Regions from separate parts of the Bacillus sp. SYZHCR11 genome, predicted to be linked through region 1. Evidence: predicted binding sites of a transcription regulator. Region 1 holds the regulator's gene; the other holds the start of a gene.
What was found. The regulator LexA, encoded in region 1, represses DNA repair genes until DNA is damaged. The targets are predictions, from matches to a motif close to CGAACATATGTTCG.
Positions count from the first base shown of each region.

Region 2: a site for LexA is predicted at 4,097-4,110, ahead of ruvA (Holliday junction branch migration protein RuvA). Genes of this name have one in related genera too.

Region 1 is NZ_JBXUND010000001.1:454,723-461,097, forward strand. It holds gene tkt (transketolase) at 1-1,777, opposite strand, end outside; gene AC2CGA_RS02100 (DUF896 domain-containing protein) at 1,944-2,177, opposite strand; gene AC2CGA_RS02105 (YneB family resolvase-like protein) at 2,246-2,896, opposite strand; gene yneA (cell division suppressor protein YneA) at 2,912-3,223, opposite strand; gene lexA (transcriptional repressor LexA) at 3,380-4,000, shown strand; gene AC2CGA_RS02120 (hypothetical protein) at 4,340-4,768, opposite strand; gene AC2CGA_RS02125 (YndM family protein) at 4,910-5,359, shown strand; gene AC2CGA_RS02130 (prohibitin family protein) at 5,387-6,217, opposite strand; gene AC2CGA_RS02135 (hypothetical protein) at 6,204-6,353, opposite strand.
Region 2 is NZ_JBXUND010000003.1:286,625-292,999, forward strand. It holds gene nadA (quinolinate synthase NadA) at 1-1,072, shown strand, start outside; gene safA (SafA/ExsA family spore coat assembly protein) at 1,199-2,404, shown strand; gene AC2CGA_RS13240 (YhcN/YlaJ family sporulation lipoprotein) at 2,552-3,145, shown strand; gene AC2CGA_RS13245 (hypothetical protein) at 3,279-3,398, shown strand; gene AC2CGA_RS13250 (intercompartmental signaling factor BofC) at 3,531-4,040, shown strand; gene ruvA (Holliday junction branch migration protein RuvA) at 4,175-4,780, shown strand; gene ruvB (Holliday junction branch migration DNA helicase RuvB) at 4,791-5,795, shown strand; gene AC2CGA_RS13265 (DUF2905 domain-containing protein) at 5,788-5,988, shown strand; gene queA (tRNA preQ1(34) S-adenosylmethionine ribosyltransferase-isomerase QueA) at 6,014-6,375, shown strand, end outside.

The DNA of each region.
Region 1 (6,375 bases):
TTTCAAAGCGGTCCCAGCTCGGCATGCTGACTACAGATACGTGAATGTTTTCTTCAGCCAGTTTCGCTTGAGCTTCGATCGCAAGTCCGACTTCAGAGCCTGTCGCTAAAAGAAGGGCGTCCGGTGAATCGGTTTTTGCTTTGGAAACGGTATAAGCCCCTTTTTCCACGCCCGCATACGCTTCTTCAGCCTGCTGATCAATCGTCGGCAGGTTTTGGCGTGTCAATACAAGAGCTGTCGGATGATCTTGGCTTTGAACGGCAACCTTCCATGCAGCTGCGGTTTCATTTCCGTCAGCAGGTCTGATCACAGAAAGGTTAGGAAGTGCGCGTAAAGAAGCAAGCTGCTCAATCGGTTCGTGAGTCGGCCCGTCTTCTCCTACGGCAATACTGTCATGCGTGAATACATAAGTGACAGGGAGTCCCATCAATGATGCCAGACGAATGGCAGGTCTTAAATAATCAGAGAATACAAAGAATGTGCCGCCGAATACGCGGAGGCCGCCGTGAAGCGCCATTCCGTTTAATGCAGCGCCCATCGCAAATTCACGGACACCGAACCAGAAGTTTTTCCCGGCGTAGTCTTTGGCCGTGAAGTCTCCTCCATTTTTGATTGTCGTTTTATTTGAACCCGCAAGGTCAGCAGATCCCCCGACAAAGAAAGGAATTTTCTTGGCGATCCCGTTCAGTACCTCACCTGAAGATGCGCGGGAAGCAAGGCTGCTGCCTTTTTCATAAACGGGAACTTCCTGATCCCAGTCTTTAGGAAGCTCGCCTTTCATGCCGAGTGACAGCTGTTCAGCAAGCTCAGGATATTTTTCTTTATAAGCCGCGAACAGTTCATTCCATTCCTGTTCTTTTTTCGAGCCGGCTTCTTTTACAGCTTGATTGAAATGCCCGTATACTTCTTCCGGAACATAAAAATCTTCTTCAAACGTCCAAGCATACGCTTCTTTTGTCAGCTTGCTCTCTTCTAGTCCTAACGGAGCGCCGTGAACGCCGGATGTGCCCGCACGGTTTGGAGAACCGAAACCGATCGTGGTTTTCACTTCAATCAAAGTCGGTTTTTTATCATTCTGGCGCGCTTTTTCAATTGCAGCCGTCAATTCAGCGATGTTGTTTCCGTCCTCAACATAAAGAACTTCCCAGTTCATTGCTTCAAAACGCTGCTTTACATTTTCAGAGAAAGAACGGTCTAAATCGCCGTCTAAGGAAATGTCATTAGAATCGTATAATACGATCAGGCGGCCTAATTCAAGATGGCCTGCAAGAGAAGCGGCTTCGGAAGAAATGCCTTCCATTAAATCGCCGTCTCCGCAAATACTGTATGTATAATGATCAACTACATTGAATGAATCACGGTTATATGTCTCAGCCAGATGGCGTTCTGCAATTGCCATTCCCACTGCCATTGCAATCCCCTGTCCAAGCGGCCCGGTCGTTGCGTCTACTCCGGCTGTATGCCCGAACTCCGGATGTCCCGGTGTTTTGCTTCCCCATTGACGGAACTGTTTCAAGTCTTCAATGCTGAGGTCATATCCGCTTAAATGCAGCATGCTGTATAAAAGCATTGAACCGTGGCCTGCTGATAAAACAAAGCGGTCGCGGTTAAACCAGCCCGGATTCTGCGGATTTACATTCATAAATTTCGTCCACAGCGTGTATGCCATCGGAGCGGCTCCCATCGGCATGCCCGGGTGTCCGGAATTCGCTTTTTCAATTGCGTCTATAGATAGTGTACGAATGGTGGCAACTGATTTCTTTTCAATTGTATCCATTATAATCCCCTTCCTTATTGTTGTACCTTTTCATCATAAAGCGATGCTGACTTTTTCTCAACTCTTTCAGCTTAAATTTGAGATAAACTTGTTGAAAATTGTCGTAAAGCACATCCTGATATTAGTATATACGAAAAAAGAATACGTATTGCCGTATTCTTTCTGTTTAGTGAAGATTATTTTTCTGTTGTTCTCTTTTTAATTTTTCAGGGGTGACATCGTTGCCTTCCGGATCAATCACTTTTACGCTCTTTAACGTATTTTTCATTGAGGAGCGGAATCCTTTCAAATACTCCTGGCGAAGCTTTTGCTGTTCAGCTTTTTCCTCATCCGTTATTGTGTTTGATTTAGCTTTTTGAGCCAATTCGTTAATTCTTGCGATTTTTTCTTTAGAAATCATAATAAGCTCCTTTGGTGCGTGTTGATTATATACTACTAAAACGCAGTCTTTTTTACAACTGATGCGCGTCAGCTGCCTTCTGTGTCTGCGGTATATTCCTGAAACCGCCGGTGAACCGTGGCTTTGGACACGTCATACCCGAATCCTCTTAAGGTCGCTGCGATTTCTGCAAAGGTAAGCTTGTTGGCTCTCAGCCTGATAATTTCCGAAACCGGAACCTCTTTTTTTTCTTTTCCGCTGTTTTCATGTCTGTTTTTCAGATTCCGTTCAGGCTTGTAGCCGTTTTTCACGGCTCTTTTCATTCCCCGCCGGATTTTCATATTGTGAATTTTCCTTTGATATTCCTCAACAATACTGACGATTTCAAGTACCATCGAATCAGCTTCGGAAAGCTCCAGTTCACCTTTATGAGCCGTCGTATATATTTTAACGTTCTCCCTGTAAATACAATGCAAAAGCGCAATCTTGGCGTTTCCTCTTCCCAATCTCGTTTCGTCCTGCACCAATATCGCGTCAATATGTGATTTTTTAATTTCATCAAGCATTTCAAATACTCCGTCGCGGTCCATTTCGTAACCGCTGGCTTTCTCAGAAATGACTTTCACGACTTCCATGCCGTTTGCAGCAGCGATCTCACTGAGCTCCTCTTCCTGTCTTTTTAATGACGTTTGCTGCTGTTCTTTGTTTGTGCTTACGCGGGCATAAATGAGCGCCTTCATTTCTCTCTTTCCTCTCTAATTGACAATGGCCAGCTGATATACGGCCGGATGCTTCTTCTTAACCGGTAGAATAAGTTCGTCTCCGGGCTTTATATCAGCAGTCTGGAGATGATTATTCTCCGTCACCCACTCAATGAAATCTTCTTTATTAATGTGTTTCTTTTCTGCTACATGATCCGCAAGTGACCAGAGTGTATCGCCGTCCTGAACCTTTATTTTAACATATTGGCTGAGGGACTGATCATTTCCCGCACATGAAACAAGTAAAATAGCGGCACTTAAAATCGCAGTAAACAGCCCGACAAATATGATAGATTCTTTCGCCATGTAAACAACCTCCGATAAGAATGTTTGTTCGCTTTTTATATCTTTCAGTATATACGAACAAATGTTTCTGTCAATCGTTTTTTTCGAACCTATGTTTGTACTGTCAGGAAAATCATGCTATAATCTACTTAAAATCGACGTTTTGAGGTGCGAAATATGACGAAGCTATCAAAAAGGCAGCTTGATATCCTGCGTTTTATTAAAGAAGAGGTAAAAACGAAAGGATATCCGCCTTCTGTAAGAGAGATAGGAGAAGCAGTAGGACTGGCTTCCAGTTCAACCGTGCACGGCCATTTGGCGCGGCTGGAGACAAAAGGCCTGATCAGACGGGACCCTACGAAACCGAGGGCGATTGAGGTATTGGATGAAGAAGAAGTCCATATTCCGAAAAGCCAGGTCGTAAACGTTCCGGTCATCGGGAAAGTGACGGCGGGTATTCCGATTACGGCTGTTGAAAATATCGACGAGTATTTTCCGCTTCCTGACCGGATGGTTCCTCCGGGCGAACATGTCTTTATGTTAGAAATCATGGGAGAAAGTATGATTGACGCCGGCATTTTTGACAAAGATTACGTCATTGTCAAACAGCAGAACACGGCCAATAACGGAGAAATCGTCGTAGCTATGACCGAAGATGATGAAGCGACGGTCAAGCGCTTCTATAAAGAAGACAATTATGTGCGGCTGCAGCCGGAAAATCCGACGATGGAGCCGATTATCCTGCAAAACGTAAGCATTTTGGGGAAAGTGATCGGCGTATTCAGAGCCGTCCATTAATTCTATTAAACTTCATTTATCGTAAAAAACCCCTCTGTAAGGGGTTTTTTTGCATAAAAAAAGCAGATTCGCCCTGGCTTAAGAAACGAACCTGCTAAGGAGGAAAAACTTACATTCTTATTATCCGACATCACACTTTTGAAGTCAACTAATAATGTTTCCCTCAAGAAACTTTTCATCCATTTTTCAACTTTTTATATATTTGTGCGTGATGAATTTGCTTTTTTATCTTTTCTTTGGGCGGGCACGTCAAAAATTTATGTATGAATATTTAGTACATAGTGTAATAAGTTAAATATAAATATAAAAAAACCCGCTGCCTTTAGCGAGTATCTATTTTCAATCAAAATGATAATATTCTACACCGTAGAACCCTTTAATATAGACGGGACCACAGACGTTTGAAGAACTTTCAACCAGAATCCTGTATTTGTGATACGGATCAATTGATTTTTTATCCTGGGCACTGAGGTTTAACCAGCTGCCGCTGTAGTTTTTAGAACTTAATGTATAAAAATTTCCGTTCAGCGCCATCCGCTGGAGTTTCATGCTTAAACCGCACGAAGAGTTGTTCATTATGGTGAACTTATAGCCTAAAAAGTAATCGTCGGCAGCTACAGCACCCGGATTTTCAATATGAAACTCTTTTGCGTTTCCCTCCAAAGTGAAGCTTGTTTTTGATCCGAATTCAGTGGTAGCCGCTTTAGCTGAGTGTATTCCGCTAAAACATAATAAAAAAACAGCAATACATATCCAGTATTTTTTCATTTGCATCCCCCTTTTTACATATTTTAACTTGTGAATCCTGTGATGTCTATTCACATTTTACTTTATAACCACTATATACCAGTTTAAAAATTTGCGGATTGCTTACAATGAAGACTAAACGAAATAACGAAGGTGGTTCAAATGAAACACGTAATTGCTTTCGCTTCTAAAACGGCGCTCACACTTGCTTTACTGTACATTGTTCTGGATCTTATGTACCAAGTAACCTTTTTAAACGTTCTGTTTATTACAGTGATCTTAAGTTTAATCACTTATTTTGCGGGTGATTGCATGATTCTGCCGAGAACAAGCAATTTCACAGCCGTTGCAGCTGATTTCGGAATTTCATTCATTATATTATGGATATTCCTGATGAACATTGGCGGGTTTAATGTCTCTCCTGCCGCGGCAGCGGTTATCTCTGCACTTTGCATTTCTGTTTTTGAGGCATTTTTTCACCGGTATTTGCAGCAATATGTACTTCCCGAAGATTATAAGGACACAACAGAGACGGATAGCACGCTATGGAGCTATCAAACCGAGGCGTCTGAAGAATTAGTGTCGGAAAAAGACCCTCAGGAAAAAACATAAAAAGGAGGCAATCGCCTCCTCCTCTTTTTACTTTTGCTTCTGATCGTCAAGCGGCAGCTGCAGCAGTGAGTCTGTGCCTGTCGCTTTCGGCGTTTTTCCGTCCCATTTTTCAATCCATTTATATTTGATCATTTCATCGGACATTGATTTCTTAATGATTTCGTTATAGTCAGCGATCCCTTCCGCTTCAATTTTTTTCTTTTTCGCTTCGGCTTCGGCTATTTTAATTTCAGTTTGTGTCCGTTCAAGTTCCTGTGAAGACTTCACCCTTGCATCGATGGCTTCCTGTGTGGCTTTATCCGGCTTCGGTACGCCAAGCGTCAGATCATCAATTAAAAATCCGAGACTCTTCATATCATCAGCAAATCTCTTTTGAACATCGGCAGCGGCTTCAGCAGATTTTTGCCCGTATGTGTCAATAACCGAGTATTTGCTGATTGATTTTCGCGCCGCATCCCACAGCCTTGTTTTTAAATATGTATTTTCAATCGTTTCAACGTCTACCGCCCCGAATTTGTTAAACAGATCGACTACTTTATCAGGCTGCACGACATAGTTGTAAGCGATATCCATTTCTATATTTTTACCGTCAGAGGTTGCCACTTTTATATTTTCATTATTCACTGTCTGCATACGCACCGGATATTCCGTTACTTTATTAAATAATCCGACTAAGTGCCAGCCTTGGTCCAATGTGTCGGATTTTACCCCGCCATTCGGTGAGTATACAACCCCGACATAACCGTTCGGTATTTTTTCAATGAATAGTGACGCTGTGACGCCCGCAATTAAAAGGGCTGCACCTATAATCACACCGCCGAGAATTTTTTTTGTGTTTCCGCGCTTATTTTCGCTCATGCTGATCTTCTTCCTCCCATGACTTTTTTAATTTTTTGGCTCCGCTTCCCACTTGTTTAAAGATTGGACTAAGCATCAGCCATAAACCGAATCCGATGATGACAAGAAGAATGATAGACCCGATCATCACTTTCATTTGCCCACCTCTTTTCTTTCAT
Region 2 (6,375 bases), on a different contig from region 1:
CGAAATGATGCCGAGCCATTATAAAGACATGAGCACCGGAGAAATGGAAAAGCGTGTCGCCGCCATAAAACGGGATTTCGGAAAGCGCCTGTTCATTCCGGGGCATCACTATCAAAAAGACGAAGTGATACAATTCGCCGATACGGCAGGTGACTCCCTGCAGCTTGCTCAAGTGGCAGAAAAAAATAAAGAGGCGGAATATATTGTGTTTTGCGGCGTGCATTTTATGGCGGAAACCGCTGATATGCTGACTGATGATAACCAAACCGTCATTTTGCCCGACATGCGCGCCGGATGCTCGATGGCTGATATGGCAGATATTCAGCAGACGGACAAAGCATGGCAAGAGCTTCAAGAACTGTACGGTAACACCATCATTCCGTTAACATATGTTAACTCGACGGCGGAAATTAAAGCATTCGTCGGTCGGCACGGTGGAGCGACCGTCACCTCTTCGAATGCCCGGAGTGTGCTGAAATGGGCTTTTAAACAAAAAGAAAGAATTTTATTTTTGCCGGATCAGCATTTAGGCAGAAATACAGCCTATGACCTCGGCATTCCGCTGACAGAAATGGCTGTATGGGACCCGGGGCAGAACCGATTGCTTACTGACCATCCGGAAAACATTAAAGTCATCCTTTGGAAAGGACATTGCTCCGTACACGAAAAGTTTACAGCGGAAAATATTTCTCAGCTGCGGCAGCGGGATTCCGGCATCCGCATTATCGTTCATCCGGAATGTTCGCGGGAAGTGGTCTCGCTCAGTGACGACAGCGGGTCTACCAAATATATTATTGATACGATTGAACAGGCTGAACCGGGAAGCAAGTGGGCGATCGGCACGGAAATGAATCTTGTTCAGCGCCTCATTCACTCGCACCCGGATAAACAGATTGAATCATTGAATCCCGATATGTGTCCGTGTCTGACAATGAACAGAATCGACCTGCCGCATTTATTGTGGTCGCTTGAGCAGCTTGAAAAAGGCGAGCCGAAGGGTGTCATTAAAGTTCCGGAAGCGGTTCGGACAGAAGCGCTTCGTGCTTTGAACAGAATGCTGAGTCATACGTAATCATAAAAATTTCCCCTCCTTCCCAAATTTTTTATCATCATGCCCAGTCCACCGGCATATAGTGTGAAGAAACGTATTGTAATGACAAATGTACCGTTCACGTTTTGTGCATAGGAGGGGAAAACGTTGAAAATTCATATCGTTCAAAAAGGCGATTCGCTCTGGAAAATAGCTGAAAAATACGGAGTTGATCTTGAAGAGTTAAAAAAACTGAATCATCAGCTTAGCAATCCAGACTTAATTATGCCTGGAATGAAGATAAAGGTGCCTTCAGAAGCCGTTCCGGTCAGAAAAGAACCCAAGGCCGGCTTCGGAACGTCTGCGCATAAGCATGAGCATCCATATGCCAAAGAAAAACCGAAATCAGTTGTGGACATTGAAGACACCATACCGGAAGAACCGAAGCCGTCAATTCCGTATGTGCCGCCAATCCCTGAAAAGCATGAAAATGTGCTGCCGGAAGCTGATATGAACCAATATTATCCGTCCAATCAGCTGTTTCAGCCGTGGTCGCCTCCTAAGCCGGAGGAACCGGTGACACATTTTGTCGAGCCGAAAGAAAAAGAGCATGACAATAACATTCCACAACAGGAGGAAATGATCAACATGGAAAACGCGAATTACCCGAATATGCCGAAGGCGCCTGAAGCCGGAAAGATGGAAGAAGAAAACGCCGCTTATCATCTGCCGAACATGCCAAACATTCCGAATGTCCCGTTTCCGAATATGCCGGCCGTTGAACCGCCTTTTATGCATTACCCGATGCCGTGCATGCCTTGTCCTTGTCCGGTTCCGGTGACACCGATGCTGCCGGGTTCGGGACTATGCCATCCGTGCTTCCCGGTAGGCGGAGGTTTCGGCGGTTTTGGAGGAGGTTATGGAGGCTTTCCGGTAATGCCGATGCCGTTACCGTACGGATTCCATCATCACGGATTCCATCATCCGGGATTTGGGCCGCAAGCGGGTTACGGTGAATATGAAAACCAGGCCCATGAAAATGCAGAGCATTACGATGGTTCTGCATCCGGTTTCGGCGGTGTTCCGTACGGTCAAATGCCGTATTACGGCGGATATTCGTCACATTACGCAAACGCGCCTCATCATGATGGGAAATTTAAGGATGATGATTGCGGCTGCCATGATTCACATCACCACCACCATCATCACCACGGTTCACATCACCATCACGCAAATATGCCTGTGCAGCCGTATCCGAATGTGGGTGCAAACGCCGGATATTTTATGCCTTACGGCGGAGCAAATCCTAATGCCGCACCGAATCAGCCGAGTCCAAATCAAGTATTCGGACGGCCGGAGGAAGAAGAAGATTAATGTTTCGGGACGATGTATGTCGTTCCTTTTTTTATGTCCAACTGAGGAATGGACATAACTGACAAGCTTAAACCCGCCGTCGGCCGCACATCCTAAACATGAGCGGAAAACGCTCAAACAGCGATGAATCCACGGGGGGTTTTTCCATTGGGTAAAAAACTGATGACGATCGCAGGCGTTTTAGCCGTGACGGCAAGCTTAACGGCATGCGGAGCAAATAATGCCATGAATGACGGACGCTACAATCAGTCAACACGTCCGGTCGGATATTATTCGAATGATAATGATAACGGCAGACGCCAGTACGGAATGGACCATCAAGGACCCGTTTCTGAAATGATGGAAAACCGAAACGGCCGTCATAATACGACAAACGTGTCTGACCAGTATGCGCCTAATGACGGGGTTCCGTTAACGACGGACGGCACATATAACGGCCGAAATGTCAATACGCCGCCGGCAGCTATGTCTTATAATGGGTATGACAACGCCGAAAACATCAGGCTGGCGGCAAAAGTTGCAAACCGCGTGAAAAAAGTAAAAGGCGTACAGGATAGTCAGGTCATCGTGACTGACACGAGAGTCGTCATTGCCGTCAGAACAAATCATCCTTTTACGAAAAATGATGATAAACATGTCAAACATGCGGCCAAAAGATTTGCGGACGGCCGTACAATTCAAGTGTTTACCGACAACGCTACTTTTACAAAGCTGCAAGACATGAACAGAAACAGCCGTTAAACGGGACTGCCGGATGATTTCATCCGGCAGTATTTTTATGGATAAAGCTTCATCATTTCTTTACATATTCTTAAAACGCTCTTTATGTTGCGGTGTTAACATAAAAGTAATAAAACGTAACGGAGGGGCCGGAATGAAAAAAACGGAGCATGACAAAAGCCGCGGAGAAAAAACTGTGTATCTGACCGTAAGGGGATACCGGCTCAAACTGACGTCCGGACAAATGAAACTGATTTCAGCCGGCCGGGCATAATCATCGGGGCAGCCTTCATAATAGAGGCTGCTTTTATTCGGCTGAAACAGACAAATGAAAGAAAACGGTTAAGCGCCGGCATCTTTGGTCAAACTAGCATCAAGAGTTTGATTGAATAAAGAGGTGTTATTGGTGAAACGAATTTGCGGTGCTCGTCTATTGTTTATGCTTATCTTATCGGCTGCAGTCCTGATTTGCGGAGGAAAAGGCGCATACGGGGCGGAGGTTGAGCATTACGGGCCGCTTCGGGTGCACGTCCAGCTGGAAAAGGTCTATCTGGACGGTGATGTCGGCATCGAACATACGGATGAAACCGTTTTGGCGATGGAGGATTTTTGGGCCGCATATGCGGGCTGGACGCTCGTTGAGCAGAAAAAAGGCTTCGTTCTTTTCCGTAAGCATGTTGATGACATTTCTCCGCTCAGTAAGGTTAACGGTTATATCGGCGTCACGGACGGAGGCGTCATCTCCACTTTTCACGGCCGTCCCGGATCGCTGGCCGAGCCGATTCAATCTTTCTTCCAGATTGATATAGAAAGGCTGGAAAGCCGATTGCAAAAGCACTTGGAACACGGCATACCGTACAGGACAAAAGCGGAGTTTGAGAGCGTGATCGATCATATTAAGACTTACAGCGGCTGACTTTGACGCAAGACATGTGACACATGTCTTTTTTTTCTGAATGGAAGATGTCAAAGCGAACATACGTTAACTTTTCTATAAGACTTTGGCTGTTTTTGTGTTACAATGATAAGCAGTCAAAGAGGTGAATAGGTGTGATTGAATTCGTGAAGGGGACGATTGATTATGTATCTCCCCAATACATCGTGATTGAAAACGGCGGAATCGGCTATCAGGTCTTCACTCCGAATCCGTTTATTTATAAGGTAAGCAATCAAGAGACCATTTTTACGTATCATCATATAAAAGAAGACGCCTTTTCTTTGTACGGTTTTTCAACCCGGGAAGAAAAAGCGCTTTTCACAAAGCTGCTGAACGTCACCGGCATCGGGCCGAAAGGGGCCCTCGCCATCCTCGGTTCCGGTGACCCCGGAGCCGTCATCGAAGCGATCGAACAGGAAGATGAAGCCTTTTTGGTGAAATTTCCGGGTGTGGGCAAAAAAACGGCGCGGCAGATTATTCTTGATTTGAAAGGCAAACTGGCCGACGTCGTGCCTGAAATGATTGACAACCTGTTCAATCATGAAGCGCGCATTGAAAAACAAGAGGCTGAAACGGCGCTTGACGAGGCGCTTGAAGCGCTTAGGGTTCTCGGCTACGCCGAAAAAGAAATTAAAAAAGTGCTTCCTCACTTAAAAGAGGAAACAGCGCTCTCAACAGATCAATATGTGAAAAAAGCATTGCAAAAATTATTAAAGTAAGGTGATGTTCATGGATGAACGGCTCGTTTCAAGTGAAGCAGACAGCCATGAATCAATAATCGAGCAAAGCCTCAGGCCGCAGAATCTCGCCCAGTATATCGGCCAAAAGAAGGTGAAAGAAAATCTGCGCGTGTTTATCGATGCGGCGAAAATGAGGCAGGAAACGCTGGACCACGTTCTTTTATATGGGCCTCCGGGTCTCGGGAAAACAACGCTTGCGTCTATCGTGGCCAATGAGATGGGTGTGGAGATGCGGACGACGTCAGGTCCCGCCATCGAAAGACCGGGAGATTTGGCAGCCATTTTAACGGCGCTCGAACCAGGGGATGTGCTGTTTATAGACGAAATTCACAGGCTGAACCGCTCGATTGAGGAAGTGCTGTACCCGGCGATGGAGGATTTCTGCCTTGATATCGTCATTGGAAAAGGCCCGTCCGCCCGCTCCGTCCGTCTCGACCTTCCCCCTTTTACGCTTGTAGGAGCGACGACAAGGGTCGGATTATTGACCGCACCGCTCAGAGACCGGTTCGGGGTGCTGTCGCGCCTTGAATACTATACGCAGGAAGAGCTGACAGATATCGTGTCAAGAACGGCTGACGTTTTTGAAGTGGATATCGAAGAAGCTCCGGCTCTGGAGATCGCCAGACGGTCAAGGGGAACGCCGCGGGTTGCAAACCGGCTTCTCAGAAGGGTGAGGGATTTTGCCCAGGTGCTCGGCGACAGCCGCATCACGGAAGAAATCGCTCACGACGCGCTCGAACGTCTTCAAGTCGATGCGCTCGGCCTTGACCATATCGACCATAAGCTGCTGATGGGCATGATCGAAAAATTCAGCGGCGGTCCCGTCGGCCTTGATACGATTTCCGCGACAATCGGCGAAGAACCGCATACAATAGAGGATGTGTACGAACCGTATCTGCTGCAGATCGGATTTCTCCAGAGGACGCCGAGGGGACGGGTCGTGACTCCGGCTGTGTATGAACATTTTCGATTGGAGGCGCCCGCCCGTGACTGACTTTCCGAAGGTTCTCATGGTTCTCGGTGCCGTTTTGCTTATTGCCGGCGCAGTCTGGCACTTTGTCGGAAGGCTGCCCGGAGATATTTTCGTTAAGAAGGGAAATGTTACATTTTTCTTTCCCGTTGTCACTTGTATTGTGATCAGTGTGATACTATCCATTCTGCTTAATTTTTTCGGCAGAATGAAATAACAATAGACAGAATAAAGGTGAAATGATGAAAGTCGATTTATTTGATTTTGAACTGCCTGAACGCCTCATTGCCCAAGTGCCGCTGAAAGAACGTGACGCATCGCGGCTGATGGTGCTCGACAAACAGACGGGCGGGCTGACGGACAGTTCATTTAAAGAGATTGTAAGCTTTTTTAATGAAGGGGATTGTCTCGTCTTGAACAATACCCGTGTGCTGCCTGCAAGATTATTCGGCACAAAAGAAGATACGGGAGCGAAAGTGGAGCTTCTGTTATTAAAACAGGAAGAAAATGATACATGGGAAACGCTCGTAAAGCCGGCGAAACGCGTAAAAAAAGGAACGGTCCTGACATTTGGCGACGGCCGGCTGACAGCGGTCTGCACGGA